DNA from 2 places in the Streptomyces sp. NPDC001634 genome. Region 2 is predicted to be linked to the other one. Evidence: riboswitches for the same ligand, from Rfam matches in the RefSeq annotation. Region 2 holds a riboswitch; the other holds the start of a gene.
What was found. Region 2 has a riboswitch for glycine ahead of gcvP (aminomethyl-transferring glycine dehydrogenase). Riboswitches for the same ligand answer to the same signal wherever they lie in the genome.
Positions count from the first base shown of each region.

Region 1 (9,506 bases), on a different contig from region 2:
GGTCTTGAAGCTGACCAGCTGACGGCTGTAGTAGCGCATGAAGTTCCATGCGAAGCCGTAGTAGCCGCGCGTGGTGTCCCAGAAGTCGGCGTCCTGGGCGGCCGCGAACTTCAGCTCGCCGCCCTTCTTCACCGCCGAGGCCTGGGCGACCTTGTTGTTGGCGGCGTCGAAGCCGGCCGCGCCGTTCTTCGAACCGCCGTCGCTGTTGCCGCCTCCGCCGCACGCCGCCGTGGTCAGCAGCGCGGCGACCGCGGCGGCAGCGGCCAAAGCCTGCTTGCGCCGCCCTGAGGTGCGTTCGGTAGTCACGATCTCGGATCCTCCGGATAGATGAGAGACCCCGTGCAGTTCCACGGGTCGCTGGGGGTACGGCAGTTCAGCGGGAGCCCTTGGGGTCCAGCGCGTCACGCACGCCGTCACCGAAGAGGTTGAAGGCGAGCACGGTGATGAAGATCGCCACGCCGGGGACCACCATGTACATGGGGTCCGAGTCGTAGTAGTCGATCGCGTTCGAGAGCATCTGGCCCCAGGAGGCCGTGGGCGGCTTGACGCCCACACCCAGGAAGCTCAGGGCGGCCTCGGTGAGGATGTTGGTCGGGATCATCATCGTCGTGTACACGATGATCGGCGCCACGAGGTTGGGCAGCAGCTCCTTGAAGAGGATGTAGAACCGCCCGGCGCCGAGAGAGCGGGCCGCCTCGACGTACTCGCGTTCGCGCATCGAGAGCGTCTGACCGCGCACCACGCGTCCCACGTAGGGCCATCCGAAGAAGCCGATGACCAGGATCATCACGAAGACGCGCACGCCCGTGCCGGTCAGGCCCAGCATCTGGTTCGGCATCACCGAGACCAGCGCGATGATGAACAGCAGCTGCGGGAAGGCAAGCAGACCGTCCATGATCCGGCTGATGACCGAGTCCACCCAGCCGCCGAAGAAGCCGGCGAGGATGCCCAGCACGGTGCCGAGGACGACCGCCACCAGCGCGGAGAGGAAGCCCACGAGGAGCGAGATCTGCGCGCCGTAGACGATACGGGCGAAGATGTCGCGGCCGTTGACCGGTTCGACGCCGAGGAGGTGGTCGCCGCTGATGCCACCCAGGGAACCCTTGGGCGTTCCGAACAGCGGGTCGATCAAGTTCTCGTGGTACGCGTCGGGGTCCTGCCCGACCAGGTTCGTGATCACCGGCGCGAGGATCGCGATCAGGATCAGCACGAGCACGATGATGCCGCCCGTCAGGGCGAGCTTGTCGCGCTTGAGGCGCTCCCAGGCGATCCGGCCCAGGGAACGTCCCTGTACGGCCTTGGCGTCGGCTCCGGCTACAGCCGCTTCCTCAGCAGCACTCGGGGCCGCTTCCGCGGTCGGCTCGTGCAATGGTGCCGTCATCTGGCAGGGACCCCTCTCAACCGGTGGTGACCGGCCCGCGCTTGCCGCTGTGGCGGCATGATTCAGTCCGTCGTACACAGGGGCGAACCCCTGAAGCCGGAGTCTTCAACGCTCTGGCGATCTGTTGCCAGACTTGGAGGTGAATGGATGCATAAACGTGATGCGGGCTGGAGGGTTCCGTTATCCGAACAGCGGGTAACGGGGGTCGGACGCGGGTCAATCGGGACACATCACGACAGAGCGCGATAATCCCCCCTCATCTACGCGCGGAGAAGTGCTCTCACTGCCGGACACCGCCGACCGTGGGCACGGTCCGGGGTCGGATTCCGGGGTCAGGGTCCGGCGTCAGTACGTGCCGCGCGCCGGTGGGTAGCCGTAACCGCCCGCCGCGGGGGCCTGGGCCGGGGCGGCGTGGGCCTCGCGGTCGTAGAACGGACGGGAGCCGGCGCGGAGCCACATCGCGACCGGGTCGTACTCGTCCGACATCGCGACGGTCGACACCGGCAGCCCCTCGGGGACGGCGGCGATGGACTGCTGCATCATCGCGCGCACCGAGTCGACGGCGGGCGGCGACGTGTCGTACACGTCCAGGCCGATCGCCAGATAGGGGGCGCCGAGGGCGGGCTGCACCCAGGCGCGGCGCAGCGAGCGCACGGCGGGCGTGCGATGCGCGTTCTGCGTGAGCAGGGCGTAGAACTGCGGGACCTCGATGGCCGGTTCGGACAGCCGCAGCGGTCCGGCGGGCTGGCGCTCCAGACCGGTGGCGATGCGCCGCAGATCCAGCCAGGGGATGCCGACGCCGCCGCCCGGCGCGTGCGGGTTCAGCCACAGGCCGTAGTGGTCCGGGTAGAGGGTGCGGGCCACGTCGAGCCCGTCGACGACCTCGTACGAACGGTTCCAGCCGCTGGCCGAGAGTTCCTGGGCGGAGGTGACGCAGGGCGCGTAGCCGTAGCCGTCCACCTCCATGTTTCCGTACTGGGCGTCGGGCGAGCCGGCCTGGCCGTGCCACAGCAGCATCCAGACCTGGCCGGACGAGGGGGTCGCGAGCGCGCGCAGGAGCGACTCGTAGGCGTCGTAACGCCCGGGCGTCACCTGGCGCAGCATGTGCTCGACCTGCCCGGCCGCGGTGCCGCTCGCGCTCGCCCCGCTCACCCTTTACCGCCCCTTCGCTGAAGACTCGCCCCGCATATGAAACCAGCTTAAGCGCCTACGGGCTCGGGGCTCGCTGCCGTCCGACGGGTGCCGGCGCATCGTGGCTGGTCGCGCAGTTCCCGCGCCCCTTCAGGGGCTCGCTTCAGTGACCGTACTGATAGAAAGGCCGGACCCTTTCCCTCATCCAGTCCCCCACCGGGTCCTGGGCCACGTCCAGGAGTACCAGGTTCACCGGCCACTCCACCGCGACCTTGCCCAGAGCCCGGCCCAGGGCCTCCATGGGGAGGGCACGGAGGTCACCCTCCCACTCGGACAGTTCCACGCCGACGAACATCACCGGGTCCGCGGTCTCGATCGCGGCCAGGCAGCGGCGCGCGGTGAGCACCACTCCGGTCGCCGCGAACTCGGCGGACGCGGCGGCGAGAAAGTCCACCGGGTCGTCCTGCCAGTCGGGTTCGAACAGGCGGACACGGCCGCCGCTCGCGGGCCCGTCGAGCGCGGTGCGCCCGGCCACGCACAGCTCGGCCACCGCGTCCGGCGGCAGCGGCACGCCGACCACGCCGTCCGGGTTGACCGCGATACCGACCTGCGGGGGCAGCCCGCGGGCGAACTCCACGGCGGGCGCGATCGTGTACGACATGTGGTTCCCCACGACCTGGCGGAACTGCTCCTCCGAGCTGAAGACCGGGACGTACGCCTGGCCCTCGATCTCCAGCGTGGGCAGGTCGAGGGGGCCGCTGTGCGGGCCGCCGCCGTTGGGCAGTGGCACCCAGAGAAAGCTGCGGCCGAGGACCTCGACGATCCGGGCTCCGGCCGAGGGGATGCCGATGGAGGCTGAGAGCGCCTCCTCCAGCTCGTTGCCCGGCCATCCGCCGTGCGAATGGGGGTGCGCCTGTGCGGGGAAGTCCAAGGGAAGGTCCGCCGGGAAGTCCATCTGCCTACCGCCTGCTGAGAACCACTGCTGTGGCTGAAAGGCTAATGGGTGTACGGGCATGAGCGGTCAGCATGCGAAGTCGATCCGGCGCAGAACGTCCGCCGCGTCCCGGTCCAGCAGCACCGCCGAGCCGCAGCCCTCCGGCAGATCGCCGCGCTCGACGGACCGCAGCAGGTGTCGGGTGGCTCTGCGGTGCCTGAGGAACGCGTAACGCGACACGCCGCGGCCGCGCTCGTGCTGGCCCGCCAGGGCCGTGTCCGGGGTGACGTCGAGCAGGAGCAGATGGAGCGTGCCGCCGCGGCGGCGGGCCTGACGGGCCAGCCAGGTGCGCACCCAGGACTGCGTACCGCAGTCGTGCACGACGACTCCCGTGCCGGTGCGCACCGCGCGGCGCAGGCCCGCGTAGTGCGCGAGGCGGACAAGGGGGCGGTAGACCGCGTACGGCAGGAAGCGGGCCAGGCGGGTGTCCCAGCGGTCGCGGGTGTCCTGGGAGTCGACGCGGACGCCCCGCACGGCGCGCCGTATGAGCGTGGACTTGCCGCTGCCGGGCAGGCCGGTCACCACGACGACGTCGCTCGCGCCGAAGGTGAGCCCGTGCGGGCTGCGGCCCGCGCGGTCGCGAAGATCACGCACCACTCCCGCCCGCAGCGGTCCGCAGGCCTGCCGGGCCGGGGCTGTGGGCTGCTTGGGCAGCGCAACGGCCGAGGTCGTGGCGTACACCGTGGTCCTGTTCACCGTGATCGTCCTCCCCTTGGGGTCAGGAAGTCCCATCCCCGTCGAGTGTAAAGAGAAGGTAATGCGCGGTGTCTCTCGTTTCCGTACTCGAACCGCCACAACCCGGTTACAGAGGCGGCCTGCCACGATCGGGCGAGGCGTGCAATGATGTGCGCGCCAACTGCATACCGGCCGCTTGAATCCGCGCGGGAGAGTTCCGGGTACGCGTGTACCCGGGCGCCGAAGGAGCAAGTCCCTCCCTTGAATCTCTCAGGCCCCTGATACCGCGCGGGCGAGGCACATCTGAAAAGCGAGCCGCTGGTCAGTGGCTCCACCCAAGGTGCAAGCCGTGATGATCCGCCGCGCGGAGTCATGGCGAACCTCTCAGGTTCCGATGACAGATGGGGAGGAACGACCTCGCCCGTCCTGTCCTGGGAGCACAACCGATGAGCAGTAGCCCCCTGCGTCATACCGCGCTCGATGCCCTGCATCGTTCGCTCGGCGCGACAATGACCGACTTCGCCGGCTGGGACATGCCCCTGCGGTACGGCTCCGAGCGGGACGAGCACGTCGCCGTCCGTACCCGGGCAGGACTCTTCGACCTCTCCCACATGGGCGAGATCACGGTGACCGGGCCCCAGGCCGACCGGCTCCTGAACCACGCCCTGGTCGGCAACATCGCCTCCGTCGACGTCGGCCGCGCCCGCTACACCATGATCTGCCGGGCGGACGGCGGCATCCTCGACGACCTGATCGTGTACCGGCTCGGGGAGCAGGAGTACCTGGTCGTCGCCAACGCCTCCAACGCCCAGGTGGTGCTCGACGCGCTTGCCGAGCGGTCCGCCGGCTTCGACGCCGAGGTGCGCGACGACCGGGACAACTACGCGCTGATCGCCGTCCAGGGCCCCGAGTCCCCCGGCATTCTGAAGTCCCTCACGGACGCCGATCTGGACGGCCTCAAGTACTACGCGGGCCTGCCCGGCACGGTCGCGGGCGTCCCGGCGCTCATCGCACGCACCGGCTACACCGGCGAGGACGGCTTCGAACTGTTCGTGGCCCCGTCCGACGCCGAGAAGCTGTGGCAGGCGCTGACCGAGGCGGGCGCCCCCGTCGGTCTCGTCCCCTGCGGGCTGTCCTGCCGGGACACGCTGCGCCTGGAGGCGGGCATGCCGCTGTACGGGCACGAGCTCAGCACTTCTCTGACGCCGTTCGACGCCGGGCTCGGCCGGGTGGTCAAGTTCGAGAAGGAGGGCGACTTCGTGGGGCGTGCGGCCCTGCAGGAGGCCGCCGAGCGCGCCGAGAAGAACCCGCCGCGCGTCCTCGTCGGCCTGGTCGCCGAGGGCCGGCGCGTCCCGCGGGCCGGGTACGCGGTCGTCTCCGGCGGCGAGGTGATCGGCGAGGTCACCTCCGGCGCCCCCTCCCCCACGCTGGGCAAGCCGATCGCGATGGCGTACGTCGACGCCGCGCACTCCGCGCCGGGCACGCCCGGGGTCGGGGTGGACATCCGAGGCAGCCACGAGCCCTACGAGGTCGTGGCACTGCCGTTCTACAAGCGTCAGAAGTAGAGACTGAGCGCGGCGGACGTGACAGCGCGCATGTCCGCCCTCTTCACGAGCGTCTCCAGCAGTCCCCCATTCATCACCACTCCCCGCGTACAGGAGAATTCAGGTCATGAGCAACCCCCAGCAGCTGCGCTACAGCAAGGAGCACGAGTGGCTGTCGGCCGCCGAGGACGGCGTCTCGACGGTCGGCATCACGGAACACGCGTCCAACGCTCTCGGCGATGTCGTGTTCGTCCAGCTCCCGGAGGTCGGTGACACGGTGACCGCGGGCGAGACCTGCGGTGAGCTGGAGTCGACCAAGTCGGTCAGCGACCTCTACTCCCCGGTCACCGGCGAGGTCACGGAGATCAACGAGGACGTGGTCAACGACCCGTCGCTCGTGAACTCCGCCCCGTTCGAGGGCGGGTGGCTGTTCAAGGTACGTGTCGCGGAGGAGCCGGCCGACCTGCTCTCCGCGGACGAGTACGACACCCACATCGCCGGCTGAGGAGTCGTAGCCACTCATGTCGCTTCTGAACACACCCCTGCACGAGCTCGACCCGGACGTCGCCGCCGCCGTCGATGCCGAGCTGCACCGCCAGCAGTCCACCCTCGAAATGATCGCCTCCGAGAACTTCGCCCCGGTGGCGGTCATGGAGGCCCAGGGCTCGGTCCTCACCAACAAGTACGCCGAGGGCTACCCGGGCCGCCGGTACTACGGTGGCTGTGAGCACGTCGACGTGGTCGAGCAGATCGCCATCGACCGCATCAAGGAGCTCTTCGGCGCCGAGCACGCCAATGTGCAGCCGCACTCGGGCGCCCAGGCGAACGCGGCCGCGATGTTCGCGCTGCTGCAGCCAGGCGACACGATCATGGGTCTGAACCTCGCCCACGGCGGGCACCTGACCCACGGAATGAAGATCAACTTCTCCGGCAAGCTCTACAACGTGGTCGCCTACCACGTCGGCGACCACGGTGTCGTCGACATGACCGAGGTGGAACGCCTGGCCAAGGAGTCCCGGCCGAAGCTGATCGTCGCGGGCTGGTCGGCGTACCCGCGGCAGCTGGACTTCGCCGCCTTCCGCCGGATCGCGGACGAGGTCGGCGCCTACCTCATGGTCGACATGGCGCACTTCGCCGGTCTGGTGGCGGCGGGCCTGCACCCGAACCCGGTCCCGCACGCCCACGTGGTCACCACCACGACCCACAAGACGCTGGGCGGCCCGCGCGGTGGCGTGATCCTGTCGACGGCCGAGCTGGCCAAGAAGATCAACTCGGCGGTCTTCCCGGGTCAGCAGGGCGGTCCACTGGAGCATGTGATCGCGGCGAAGGCGGTCGCCTTCAAGATCGCGGCGAGCGAGGACTTCAAGGAGCGCCAGCGCCGGACGGTGGAGGGCGCGAAGATCCTTGCCGAGCGTCTGGTGAGGGACGACGTCAAGTCCGTGGGCGTGGACGTCCTGTCCGGCGGCACCGACGTACACCTCGTCCTGGTCGACCTCCGCAACTCCGAGCTGGACGGACAGCAGGCCGAGGACCGCCTCCACGAGGTGGGCATCACGGTCAACCGCAACGCCGTCCCGAACGACCCTCGCCCGCCGATGGTCACCTCGGGCCTGCGGATCGGTACGCCCGCCCTGGCGACCCGCGGCTTCACGGCCGAGGACTTCGCCGAGGTCGCGGACGTGATCGCGGAGGTGCTCAAGCCGTCGTACGACGCGGAGGCCCTGAAGGCCCGGGTGAAGGCCCTGGCCGACAAGCACCCGCTGTACCCGGGTCTCACCAAGTAAGTCCCCCGGGCACCGCGCACACTGGGAGCACACTCATCAGCTGAGCGCGGTGCCCACCCCCGCCCCCCGTCATTGAGGAGTCACCGTGGCCATCTCGGTCTTCGACCTGTTCTCGATCGGCATCGGCCCGTCCAGCTCCCATACGGTGGGCCCGATGCGCGCGGCGCACATGTTCGCCCGCCGGCTGCGCAACGAGGAGCTGCTGGAACCGGTCGCGTCCATACGGGCGGAGCTGTACGGCTCGCTCGGTGCCACCGGCCACGGCCATGGCACGCCCAAGGCGGTGCTGCTCGGGCTCGAGGGCGCCTCACCGCGCACGGTGGACGTGGAGACCGCCGACCAGCGGGTGGAGGACATCAAGTCCTCGGGCCGGATCCGGCTGCTCGGCGAGCACGAGATCGCGTTCTCCTTCGACGACGACCTGGTCCTGCACCGCCGCAAGGCGCTCCCGTACCACGCCAACGGGATGACCCTGTGGGCGTACGACGCCTCCGGGGCCGAGCTGCTGTCGAAGACGTACTACTCGGTGGGCGGCGGATTCGTCGTCGACGAGGACGCGGTCGGCGAGGACCGCATCAAGCTCGACGACACGCCCCTGAAGTACCCGTTCCGCACGGGCGACGAGCTGCTGCGCCTGACCAAGGAGACCGGCCTGTCGATCTCCTCGCTGATGCTGGAGAACGAGCGGGCCTGGCGGACCGAGGACGAGATCCGCGAGGGCCTGCTGGAGATCTGGCGGGTCATGCAGGCGTGCGTGTCGCGCGGCATGTCCCGCGAGGGCATCCTGCCGGGCGGCCTGAAGGTGCGCCGGCGTGCGGCCGTCACGGCGCGCCAGCTGCGTGCCGAGGGCGACCCGCTGGGCCGCTCGATGGAGTGGATCACGCTCTACGCGATGGCCGTGAACGAGGAGAACGCGGCGGGGGGCCGTGTGGTCACCGCCCCGACGAACGGCGCCGCGGGCATCATCCCGGCGGCCCTGCACTACTACATCAACTTCGTCCCGGGCGCCGACGAGGACGGAGTGGTCCGCTTCCTGCTCGCCGCGGGCGCGATCGGCATGCTCTTCAAGGAGAACGCGTCCATCTCCGGCGCCGAGGTCGGCTGTCAGGGCGAGGTCGGCTCGGCCTGCTCCATGGCGGCGGGCGCGCTCGCGGAGGTGCTGGGCGGCACCCCCGAACAGGTCGAGAACGCGGCCGAGATCGGCATGGAGCACAATCTCGGCCTGACCTGCGACCCGGTCGGCGGCCTCGTCCAGATCCCGTGCATCGAGCGCAACGGCATGGCCGCGGTGAAGGCGGTCACGGCCGCCCGGATGGCGATGCGCGGCGACGGCTCCCACAAGGTCTCCCTCGACAAGGTCATCAAGACCATGAAGGAGACCGGCGCGGACATGAGCGTGAAGTACAAGGAGACGGCGCGGGGCGGGCTCGCGGTGAACATCATCGAGTGCTGAAGAAACAGGCCCTGACCAGCGCGTTCGTGTCTTTCGGCGCTGTCAGGGCCTTCGTTGGCCTTCGTGCTTACGCGACGGCAGATCCCCGGAATGCCCCTGGGTCAGGCGTGGAAACCTGTGTGCTCCCTCTGACACTCCCGGGCGGGCCCCGCACCCTGCCTCAGGGTGCGGGGCCCGGATTCCCCAGCGAGCCCCGGATGACTGGTCCGGGGCTCGTCGTGTTCGGGACGCCTACAGGGCGGACTCCAGGTGCTCGATGTCGGTGAGGCGCAAGCCCTCACGCCTCGGGCTCGCCCGCGGGATCCAATGCAATGGTGACCCTTTCTCCGACCAGCACAGCAGCCTCGATCATTCTCTGCCGCTCGTCCCCCGAGTAGAGGTCGGCGCAGGCGGAAATCGCCGGGTACAGCTCCGAGAGGAGGAGAGCAACCGATTTCGGGATGACTTCGGATGTCCGCCACTGATGCCCGAACTGGTCGATCCGCCTGCACAGCTCGTCCAGCGCAAGCTGATCGAAGCCGTCGTTCAGGCGCAGGGGACCGAT
Region 1 is NZ_JBEOZU010000012.1:46,762-56,267, reverse strand. Features, by position in the region: gene ABT186_RS10380 (ABC transporter substrate-binding protein) at 1-306, opposite strand, end outside; gene ABT186_RS10375 (ABC transporter permease) at 374-1,381, opposite strand; gene ABT186_RS10370 (enhanced serine sensitivity protein SseB C-terminal domain-containing protein) at 1,727-2,485, opposite strand; gene ABT186_RS10365 (enhanced serine sensitivity protein SseB) at 2,676-3,467, opposite strand; gene ABT186_RS10360 (AAA family ATPase) at 3,534-4,238, opposite strand; glycine riboswitch at 4,379-4,478, shown strand; gene gcvT (glycine cleavage system aminomethyltransferase GcvT) at 4,628-5,746, shown strand; gene gcvH (glycine cleavage system protein GcvH) at 5,853-6,230, shown strand; gene glyA (serine hydroxymethyltransferase) at 6,247-7,509, shown strand; gene ABT186_RS10340 (L-serine ammonia-lyase) at 7,595-8,962, shown strand; gene ABT186_RS10335 (hypothetical protein) at 9,240-9,506, opposite strand, start outside.
Region 1: another riboswitch for glycine. It lies ahead of gcvT (glycine cleavage system aminomethyltransferase GcvT); the one in region 2 lies ahead of gcvP (aminomethyl-transferring glycine dehydrogenase).

Region 2 (9,506 bases):
CGAGGCGGCCCGCAAGCAGAACATCACCTCCGACGGCCGCTGCCTCGACATCGGCGTGACCGCCAGTGACGCGTACAAGGTCACCGACACCCTGCGCTCGGGCAAAAAGCCCGACGCACAGGTGTGGGTGCCGGACTCCGGCCTGTGGGTGCAGCGGGTGACCGCGGACAGCAAGGCGACCCCGGTCACCCCGGCGGGCAACGTCGCCTACTCCCCCGTCGGCATCGCCATGGTCCCCTCGGCCGCGAAGTCGCTGGGGTGGCCCGACAAGACCTACACCTGGACCGAGCTGGCCGGCGCGACCATGCAGGACGACCGGCTCGAGCTCGGCGGCGCCGACCCCTCGCGCAGCGCCACCGGTCTGCTCGCGCTGACCCAGCTGACCACCGAATCCGCCAAGGTCAAGGACGGCGACACCCAGGCGGCGGCCATGGCGAAGGTGCTCTCCCAGCGCACCGTGGACAGCGACAGCCAGGTCCTGGACACCCTCCCGCGCGACTCGTCCGGCACCGAGAAGGGCAATCCCAAGCGCAACCAGGCGGTGATCCTCTCCGAGCAGTCGGCGTTCGCGTACAACTCATCGTCGGACACTCACGAGGGGCTCGACCTGTTCTATCCCAAGGACGGATCGCCCGCCCTCGACTATCCGTTCGCCCTCGTCGACCAGCCGCAGCTGACCACCGACCAGAGCCGTGCCGCGCTGCGGTTCATGACCCTGCTCGGGGAGAAGGAGGGACGTGGGATCCTCGCCGGGCACGGCTTCCGCACCGAGGACACGAACGCCTCCACCGCGCTGGTCACCCGGGCGGGCGGCCGCTCCCCGCAGCCGTACGCGGAGCCCACGCTGGACCCGGCCTCCGACAAGGCGGTGGAGGAGGCGCTCGGCATGTGGACGATCACCGTGCAGAGCGCCCGGATCACCACGGTCGTCGACGCGTCCTCCTCCATGGCGGAGCCGGTACCGGGCACCGGCCAGTCCCGGATGGACGTCACCAAGGCGTCGCTGCTGCAGGCCCTGGCCACGTTCACGCCGGAGGACGAGATCGGGCTGTGGGAGTTCTCCACGAAGCTCGACGGCGACAAGGACTACCGCGTTCTGGTGCCGACCGAACGCCTGGGCGACCGCAAGGGCAACGGCACCCAGCGCGACACGCTCTCGGCCGCCTTCAGCGCGCTGCAGCCGGTGACGAACGGCGCGACGGGGCTCTACGACACCACCCTCGCCGCGTACAAGGCGGCCACCTCGTCCTATGTGAAGGGGAAGTTCAACGCACTCGTCGTGCTGACCGACGGCGTGAACCAGGATCCCGGCAGTATCTCCCGCTCGACCCTGATCAGCGATCTGCAGAAGCTGACCGACCCGGAGCGGCCGGTGCCGCTGATCGTGATCGCGGTGGGCCCCGAGGCCTCCAAGGAGGAGGCCGAGCAGATCGCGAAGGCGACCGGCGGCTCGGGCCATCAGGTCAATGACCCCTCGCAGATCCACTCGGTGATCCTCAAGGCGATCGTGGAGGCGGGCAGCCGGAGCTAGGCCCTCTCGTCCGGTCGCTCACCCCAGCGGCACCGGTGTCCGTAACCCGACCGGCCAGGTGTGCACGGGCTCGCCGACGTGCATCAGCTCGCTGTACTGACGTGTCGTCTCGGCCAGTGCGGTGTGCCGGTCCAGGCCCCGTTCCAGGGCCCGGTGGAAGGTGGCGGCCTGCCAGCTCGCGCCGTTGACCCTGAGCCGGCACCGCTCTTCGATCACTCCCAGGTAGAAGTCCCGGTCGGCGGGCTCTACACCCCATGCGTCGAGCCCCGCCTCGGCGAGCGGCAGCAGTTCGTCGCGCACCAGGTCCACGGCCTCCACCTCGGTGGTCCCGCCGTAGCGCCCGCGCTTCGGCCATCGCAGGCGGGCCTCGATGCCATGACGGCACGCGGTGTCGAAGTTGGCGGCCGCGGCCTCGAACGGCAGCCGTGTCCACACCGGCCGCGCGTCCTCGGCCAGGGCGCGGACGACACCGTAGTAGAAGGCCGCGTTGGCGATCACGTCGGTGACGGTGGGTCCGGCGGGCAGCACCCGGTTCTCGACCCGCAGATGCGGGACGCCGTCGGCGATGCCGTACACGGGCCTGTTCCAGCGGTACACCGTGCCGTTGTGCAGGACGAGTTCGGCGAGCTTGGGTGTGCCGCCCTCGTCGATGACGCGCAGGGGGTCCTCGTCGTCGCAGATCGGCAGCAGCGCCGGGAAGTAGCGCAGGTTCTCCTCGAACAGCTCGTACGCGGAGGTGATCCAGCGCTCCCCGAACCAGGTGCGCGGGCGCACGCCCTGCGCCTGCAGTTCGGGCGGCCGGGTGTCGGTGGACTGCTGGAACAGTGGCGGCCTCGACTCGCGCCACAGCTCGCGCCCGAACAGGAACGGCGAGTTGGCGCCAAGGGCGACCTGCGCCGCCGCGACCGCCTGGGCCGCGTTCCACACGTCGGCGAAGCGCGCAGGGGTGACCTGCAGGTGCAACTGGACGGAGGTGCAGGCGGCTTCGGGCGCGATCGACCGCGAGGTGCACTCGAGCCGCTCGACCCCGTCGATGTCGAGCGCGAAGTCCTCGCCGCGCGCGGCCACGATCTGATCGTTGAGCAGGGTGTAGCGGTCGACGGCGGAGAGGTTGGAGGAGACCAGGTCGTCGCGGTCGAGAGTCGGCAGAATGCCGATCATCACGATTCCGGCGTCGACCTCACCCGCTTTGCGATCGGCATATGCGAGCGAGGTGCGCAGCTCCTCGGCGAGCCGGTCGAATACCCGGCCGCCCAGCCGGTGTGGGGCTATGTTGACTTCGAGATTGAACATGGCGAGTTCTGTTTGGAAATCTCGGCTTGCAATCCTTTCCAGTACTTGTGCATTCATCATTCTGGGCATCCCGTCGGGCCCGGCGAGATTCAATTCGATCTCCAGACCCATCAGGTTCTTGGCGCGATCGAACCGCTTCTCCTCCAGGAGCCGCGCCAGCCCCGCCAGACACTGCCTGAGCTTGCCGCGGTAGCGCTGGCGATCGGACAGGTCGAACGACCCTGCCACGACCTTCTCCCCCATCGAAGCGTCCCTCCTCGGATGGGCAGGCCGACGAACCGGCCCCTGCTGTCCCGGGTCACGGGTGATGATGCCCAGACAACGCGATCGATAACGCCTCCACGGGCGGTCGCCGCCCGCTACGCTGGAGACGTCCCCGTGCGGCACATTCACGGGGCATGGAGCCGTATGCAGTTTCAACGCGCAACGATGTCGTGAAAAATGCCGACGAGAATCGGCCGACCGTTACGGACAAGTATTCCGAGGTCGCCGCCGGGGCGCGCGCGCAGTACCGGGACGAACGTCGCCTTTCGCCGACCGAATATCCCCTTGTCCTTCATACTGGGGACGGCTAGACGAAACACCATCTGAACACGTGTCGTATAAACTCCGCCCACGAGGCAGAGAGTTGGCGCCCGCGGTTCTGAGCCCTGTCGTCAAGTGCCGCCATTCGTCCGGGCACAGTCCCCCCGCCCCTCTGGCCCCCAGAGCTGACAGCGCCGTCCGCCCGCCCCGCCCCCGCGCCACATTGCCTGTCGAACGAGAGGCGACCCACCATGCCGCTGCATGTCCCCCCGGCTCCCGCGCCCGCTCTCCGCTCCGTCCTCACGGCACTCGGTTCCCCCACCGCAGTGCGCGAGGCCCGCACCCCGTCCCTGCGAGCCGCTCAGGGACCCGCCACACCTGAACTCCCGCTGCCGGTGCATGTACTGGACCGGATCACTCCGGCGGGCGCGTCGGCCACCCGGCTCGCCGGATGGCGTTTCCTCATCCGCTGCGGCGATCGCGCCGTGGCCGCCGCCGAGACCATGCTGACCCCCGACGGCTGGGCGTTCTCACACTTCTTCGAAGGTCCGTACGTCGCCGCCACCGAGCGCGCGCTGCGTCAGGCAGAGACCATGAAACAGCCCTACCAGGCCCGGCTCCTGTCCGTACCCGAGCTGTACATGCTCACCCTGTGGCTGCACGGCGACTGCACCGCAGACGGCGCGACGGGTCACCCGGCCGCGACCGACCTCCTGGTGCCGCTCGCGCCCGCGCCGCCCGGCATCGCGTCCCACCGCCCGCACCGCGTCGCCGAACTACTTCCGGTGCTCACCCTCCGTGTCACCCCTGCCCCGCTGCTCGGCTCGCCCGCCCCCGCGTAGCCCCGCCGCCCCACCGTGCCCCGCCGCCGGAAACGGCCGCGGGGCACGTCTCGTGTCCGGGCCGTCGAACACCTCCGCAACCCGCCGCTCGTTCGCGCCCCACCATGCTCGTTCGAGAGAGAAAGCGCTGGTCGGACCACATGGGCTAGCCCCTTCCGGCCATTGCGAACCACCCGAAGTGACAGTGGAGTTGGAATGAACCGTCCGCGCGGGTGATGCGTCATGAACCTGTGAGGAGCGGTGCAGCGAAATCCCTGCGGATTGACGCCCGTGGGGCAACACTGGGTTCCAGCACGACGTATCGCCAACGGGGGGCGGCCATGAAGGAATCGACGAGCCGCAGGACAGACGCAACAGCCATTCCACACATCACGCCAGAGCGAAAGATCCCATCCACCATGTGCCAGCACCAGCCACCGTGCCCGACCGCCGAATCCGCCGACCGGGAGTCCGCCCGTCTCGTGGCGCATCACCCGGAGCAGGGATGGAGCCTGCTGTGCAACGGCGTTCTGCTCTTCGAGGACACCGGTGAGCTTCTGCCCGACGGCCAGATCATCGCCCCGCACCGCCCGATGGGCACCGACCAGGTGATGACCGCCGCCTGAGGCGCGCGCACAAGGGGCACCCGATGCCCCGGCATACGAGGGGCCGGCCCGGAGACATACGCTCCGAACCGGCCCCGACGCATATCCGAGGGTGATTACTCGGCGTAAGCGTCCAGCGGCGGGCAGGAACAGACCAGGTTCCGGTCACCGAAGGCCTGGTCGATACGGCGCACCGGCGGCCAGTACTTGTCCGCGGCCGTGACGCCGGCCGGGAAGAGGGCTTCCTCGCGCGAGTAGGCGTGCTGCCACTCCCCGCCGAGCGCCGCGGCGGTGTGCGGTGCGTTCCCCAGCGGGTTGTCGTCGGCGGGCCACGCGCCCGAACCGACCTTCTCGATCTCGGCGCGGATGGCGATCATCGCGTCGCAGAACCGGTCGAGTTCGGTGAGGTCCTCGGACTCGGTCGGCTCGATCATCAGCGTGCCGGCCACCGGGAACGACATCGTCGGCGCGTGGAAGCCGTAGTCGATCAGCCGCTTGGCGACGTCGTCGACGCTCACGCCGGTCGCCTTGGTCAGCGGCCGCAGGTCGATGATGCACTCGTGCGCGACCAGGCCGCCCGGGCCGGTGTAGAGCACCGGGTAGTGCGGCTCCAGACGCTTGGCGACGTAGTTGGCGGACAGCACGGCCACCTGCGTGGCGCGCTTGAGGCCCTCGCCGCCCATGAGCCGGACGTACGCCCACGAGATCGGCAGGATGCCCGCCGAGCCCCACGGAGCGGCCGAGATCGGGCCCACGCCCGTCTCCGGGCCCGCCGCGGGCTGCAGCGGGTGGTTCGGCAGGTACGGCGCCAGGTGCGCGCGCACACCGACCGGGCCGACACCCGGACCGCCGCCGCCGTGCGGGATGCAGAACGTCTTGTGCAGGTTGAGGTGCGAGACGTCTCCGCCGAAGTGACCCGGCTTGGCGAGGCCGACCAGCGCGTTGAGGTTGGCGCCGTCGACGTAGACCTGGCCGCCCGCCTCGTGCACCTGGGCGCAGATGTCGGCGACGTGCTCCTCGAACACGCCGTGCGTGGACGGGTACGTGATCATCAGCACCGACAGCTCGTCGCGGTACTGCTCGATCTTTGCCCGCAGGTCCTCGACGTCGATCTCTCCGTCGTCGGCGGTCTTCACCACGACGACCTTCATACCGGCCATGACGGCGCTGGCGGCGTTGGTGCCGTGCGCGGAGGACGGGATGAGACAGACGGTGCGCTGGTCGTCGCCGTTGGCGCGGTGGTAGCCACGGACGGCGAGCAGACCAGCCAGCTCACCCTGGGAGCCGGCGTTGGGCTGGAGGGAGACCTTGTCGTAGCCGGTGACCTCGGCGAGACGTTCCTCCAGCTCGCGGATGAGCGTGAGATAGCCCTGGGCCTGCTCGGCGGGCGCGAAGGGGTGCAGCTGCCCGAACTCGGGCCAGGTGACCGGCTCCATCTCCGTGGTCGCGTTGAGCTTCATCGTGCAGGAGCCCAGCGGGATCATGCCGCGGTCGAGCGCGTAGTCACGGTCGGCCAGCCTGCGCAGATAGCGCAGCATCGCGGTCTCGGAGCGGTGCGCGTGGAAGACGGGGTGCGTGAGGTAGTCGTCGGTGCGCAGCAGGGCGTCCGGGAGCGCGTCCTCGGTGCTGGCGTCCAGCGCCTCCACGTCGCCCTCGACGCCGAACGCGGTCCAGACGGCGCCCAGCTGGGCCCGCCTGGTCGTCTCGTCGCAGGCGATCGACACATGGTCGGCGTCGACGAAGCGCAGATTGACCCCGCGCTCGCGCGCCGCGGCGACGACCGTGTCGGCCCGGCCCGGCACCCGCACGGTCAGCGTGTCGAAGTAGTCGCCGTGGACGACCTCGACCCCGCCCGCCGTGAGACCCGCGGCCAGGATCGCGGCGTACCGGTGCGTACGCCGCGCGATGGTCCGCAGACCCTCGGGGCCGTGGTAGACGGCGTACATTCCGGCCATCACGGCGAGCAGCACCTGGGCGGTGCAGATGTTGCTCGTCGCCTTCTCGCGGCGGATGTGCTGCTCCCGCGTCTGCAGGGCGAGCCGGTACGCCTTGTGGCCGTCCGCGTCCACGGAGACGCCGACGAGCCGACCGGGCAGGCTGCGTGCGAACTTCTCGTGCACCGCCATGTATCCGGCGTGCGGCCCGCCGAAGCCCATCGGCACACCGAAGCGCTGTGTCGTGCCCACGGCGATGTCCGCGCCCAGCTCGCCGGGCGAGGTGAGCAGCGTGAGGGCGAGCAGGTCGGCGGCGACGGTGACGAGCGCGCCCAGCTCATGGGCCTGCTCGATCACGGGCTTGATGTCGCGTACGGCACCGGAGGCGCCCGGGTACTGGATCAGTACGCCGTTGATCTCCCGCTCGGCCACCTCGGCCGGGATGCCGTCGCTGAGGTCGGCGACGACGACCTCGACGCCGGTCGGCTCGGCACGGGTCTCGATCACTGCGATGGTCTGCGGCAGCGTGTCCGCGTCGACCAGGAACAGGCCCTTCTTGTTCTTGCCCATGCGCCGGGACAGCGCCATGGCCTCGGCGGCGGCCGTGCCCTCGTCGAGCAGCGAGGCACCGGAGGTCGGCAGGCCGGTGAGGTCGGCGACCATGGTCTGGAAGTTCAGCAGGGCTTCGAGCCGGCCCTGGGAGATCTCCGGCTGGTACGGCGTGTAGGCCGTGTACCAGGCGGGGTTCTCCATGACGTTGCGCAGAATGACGGGCGGCGTGAAGGTGCCGTAGTACCCGAGCCCGATCATCGAATCGAGGACCTGGTTGCGGTCGGCGAGGGAGCGCAGCTCGGCAAGCACCTCGGCCTCGGTGCGCGCGCCCGGCAGGTCCAGGGCGTCGGCGTTCTTGATCACATCCGGGACGGCGGCGGCCGTGAGCTCGTCGAGCGAGCCATAGCCGACCTGCGCGAGCATCTTGGCCCGCGCCTCCGGGTCGGGCCCGATGTGGCGCTGCTCGAAGGGCGTGCCCTGTTCGAGATCGGAGAGCGGAATGCGGTGGGCGGTCATTGCGGAGGCCTCCTGGTCTGACGCGACCTTCCAGGGGCACCACGGCGCGGGTACCCCGACGGCCTCCCCCTCTGTCATCTCAACCTGAGAGCTTCACCGGTCCGTCCGAAGGCGGTCCGGCTTTCACCGTCGGTGAGAGCGGAAGCCGTCGACACCCGCCCTGCTTTCCAGAGTGACCTCGTCCGTGCGGTACGTGTGCCTGAGAGATTCCGGGGAGGGTTTGCTCCTTCGGCGCCTCCGGATCGCTCCGGAGGACTCTCCCGCACGGGGTCTACAGCCGCTTGCCAGACTACCAGCGGGGACAACACCGCAACCTTGGAGTGGACCTTCGAGTGGCCACATGCCTGAATGTGCTCTTTTGTAGTGCTTACGGATGAGTTGCGACCAGTTGGAGGGACCGTGAAGACCGATATCGATCCGCGGAATCTGATCGGCCGCAAGGCGTTCGACCGCAATGGCAACAAGATCGGCACGGTCGACGAGGTCTACCTCGACGATGCGACCGGTGTGCCGGAGTGGGCGGCCATACGAACGGGCCTGTTCAGCAGGGACGCGTTTGTTCCGCTGGAGCCCAGCGAGCTGGTCGAGGGCGCGCTGTACGTCCCATTCGAACGCACCCTGATCAAGGACGCCCCCGACTTCGGTGTCGGACGCCATCTCTCCCCCGAACAGGAACTGCAGCTCTACCACCACTACGGCCTCGACGTGGCCGCCCCGCCCGCACCACCGGACCGGGACTTCGGCCATCTCGCGGGGTCGGACGAGACCTGAGCCCGCCTCTACCCGCCCCGGCCCGGCACCCGGCTCGGCACCGGGGAGACGCCTCGGACCGAGCCGGAGAGTCCGGGAGCCCCGGGCCTGAGCTCCCGGTTCCGGCCCTTCGGACTTCGGGGCAGCGCGCATGGCGGGGCGGGCCGTCAAGCTGCGGGGTTCCTGGCCACGCCACTGGCCTGCCTTTCGTTTCGCCGGGCGACCAAGGTGCGGGTTCCGGGCTCGCGCAACCCGGCTCACAGCCCGAGACTGCCGAGCTTCGCAGCTACGGGCTCTCCCCGGCTCCGGACCACCGGCGGCGCCCGCAGGCCCCGGCGGCCGTCGGCGGTCGCCCACGACCCCGCGGCCTCGCGCCTTCGGACTTCCAACGGGCAGATCCAGGCTCGCACCGCCCGGCTCGCAGCCCGAGACCGCAAGCTTCCGCAGCTCGGGCTCCCGCCTCGACACCACTTGCGGCACAAGCACACCCCAGCGCCCGCACTTCCGCAGCTCGGGCTCCCGCCTCGACACCACTTGCGGTACAAGCAGACCCCAGCGCCCGCCGACGGCCGCACACGACCGCCGCATGGGCCGCCGACACACAGATCCAGGCCCACACCGCCCGCTCACCACCCGAGACCGACGAGCCTCCACAGCACCGGGCTCCCCCGCTCCAGACCACCAGCCGCACCAGCAGACCCCGGCCCGTCCGCGGCCGCCCGCAACCCCGCGACACCGGGCCTTCGGACCGCCGACACACAGATCCAGGCCCACACCGCCCGCTCACCACCCGAAACCGACGAGCCTCCACAGCACCAGGCTCCCCCGCTCCGGACCACCGGCGGCGCTGTCACGTCCGGGTGGCCGTCGGAGTCGGCCGCGGGTCCGTGGCCTCGGGTCTTCGGGGTACCAGGGGCAGGGGATCCGCCGGCTCCAGATGGGAGTCGTCGATGCGGAACGTGCGGACCCGCCCCGGCTC
Region 2 is NZ_JBEOZU010000058.1:10,450-19,955, reverse strand. Features, by position in the region: gene ABT186_RS31355 (substrate-binding and VWA domain-containing protein) at 1-1,531, shown strand, start outside; gene ABT186_RS31350 (glutamate-cysteine ligase family protein) at 1,550-3,067, opposite strand; gene ABT186_RS31345 (hypothetical protein) at 3,601-4,191, shown strand; gene ABT186_RS31340 (DUF5999 family protein) at 4,590-4,796, shown strand; gene gcvP (aminomethyl-transferring glycine dehydrogenase) at 4,892-7,777, opposite strand; glycine riboswitch at 7,955-8,050, opposite strand; gene ABT186_RS31330 (PRC-barrel domain-containing protein) at 8,177-8,548, shown strand; gene ABT186_RS31325 (DNA polymerase IV) at 9,378-9,506, opposite strand, start outside.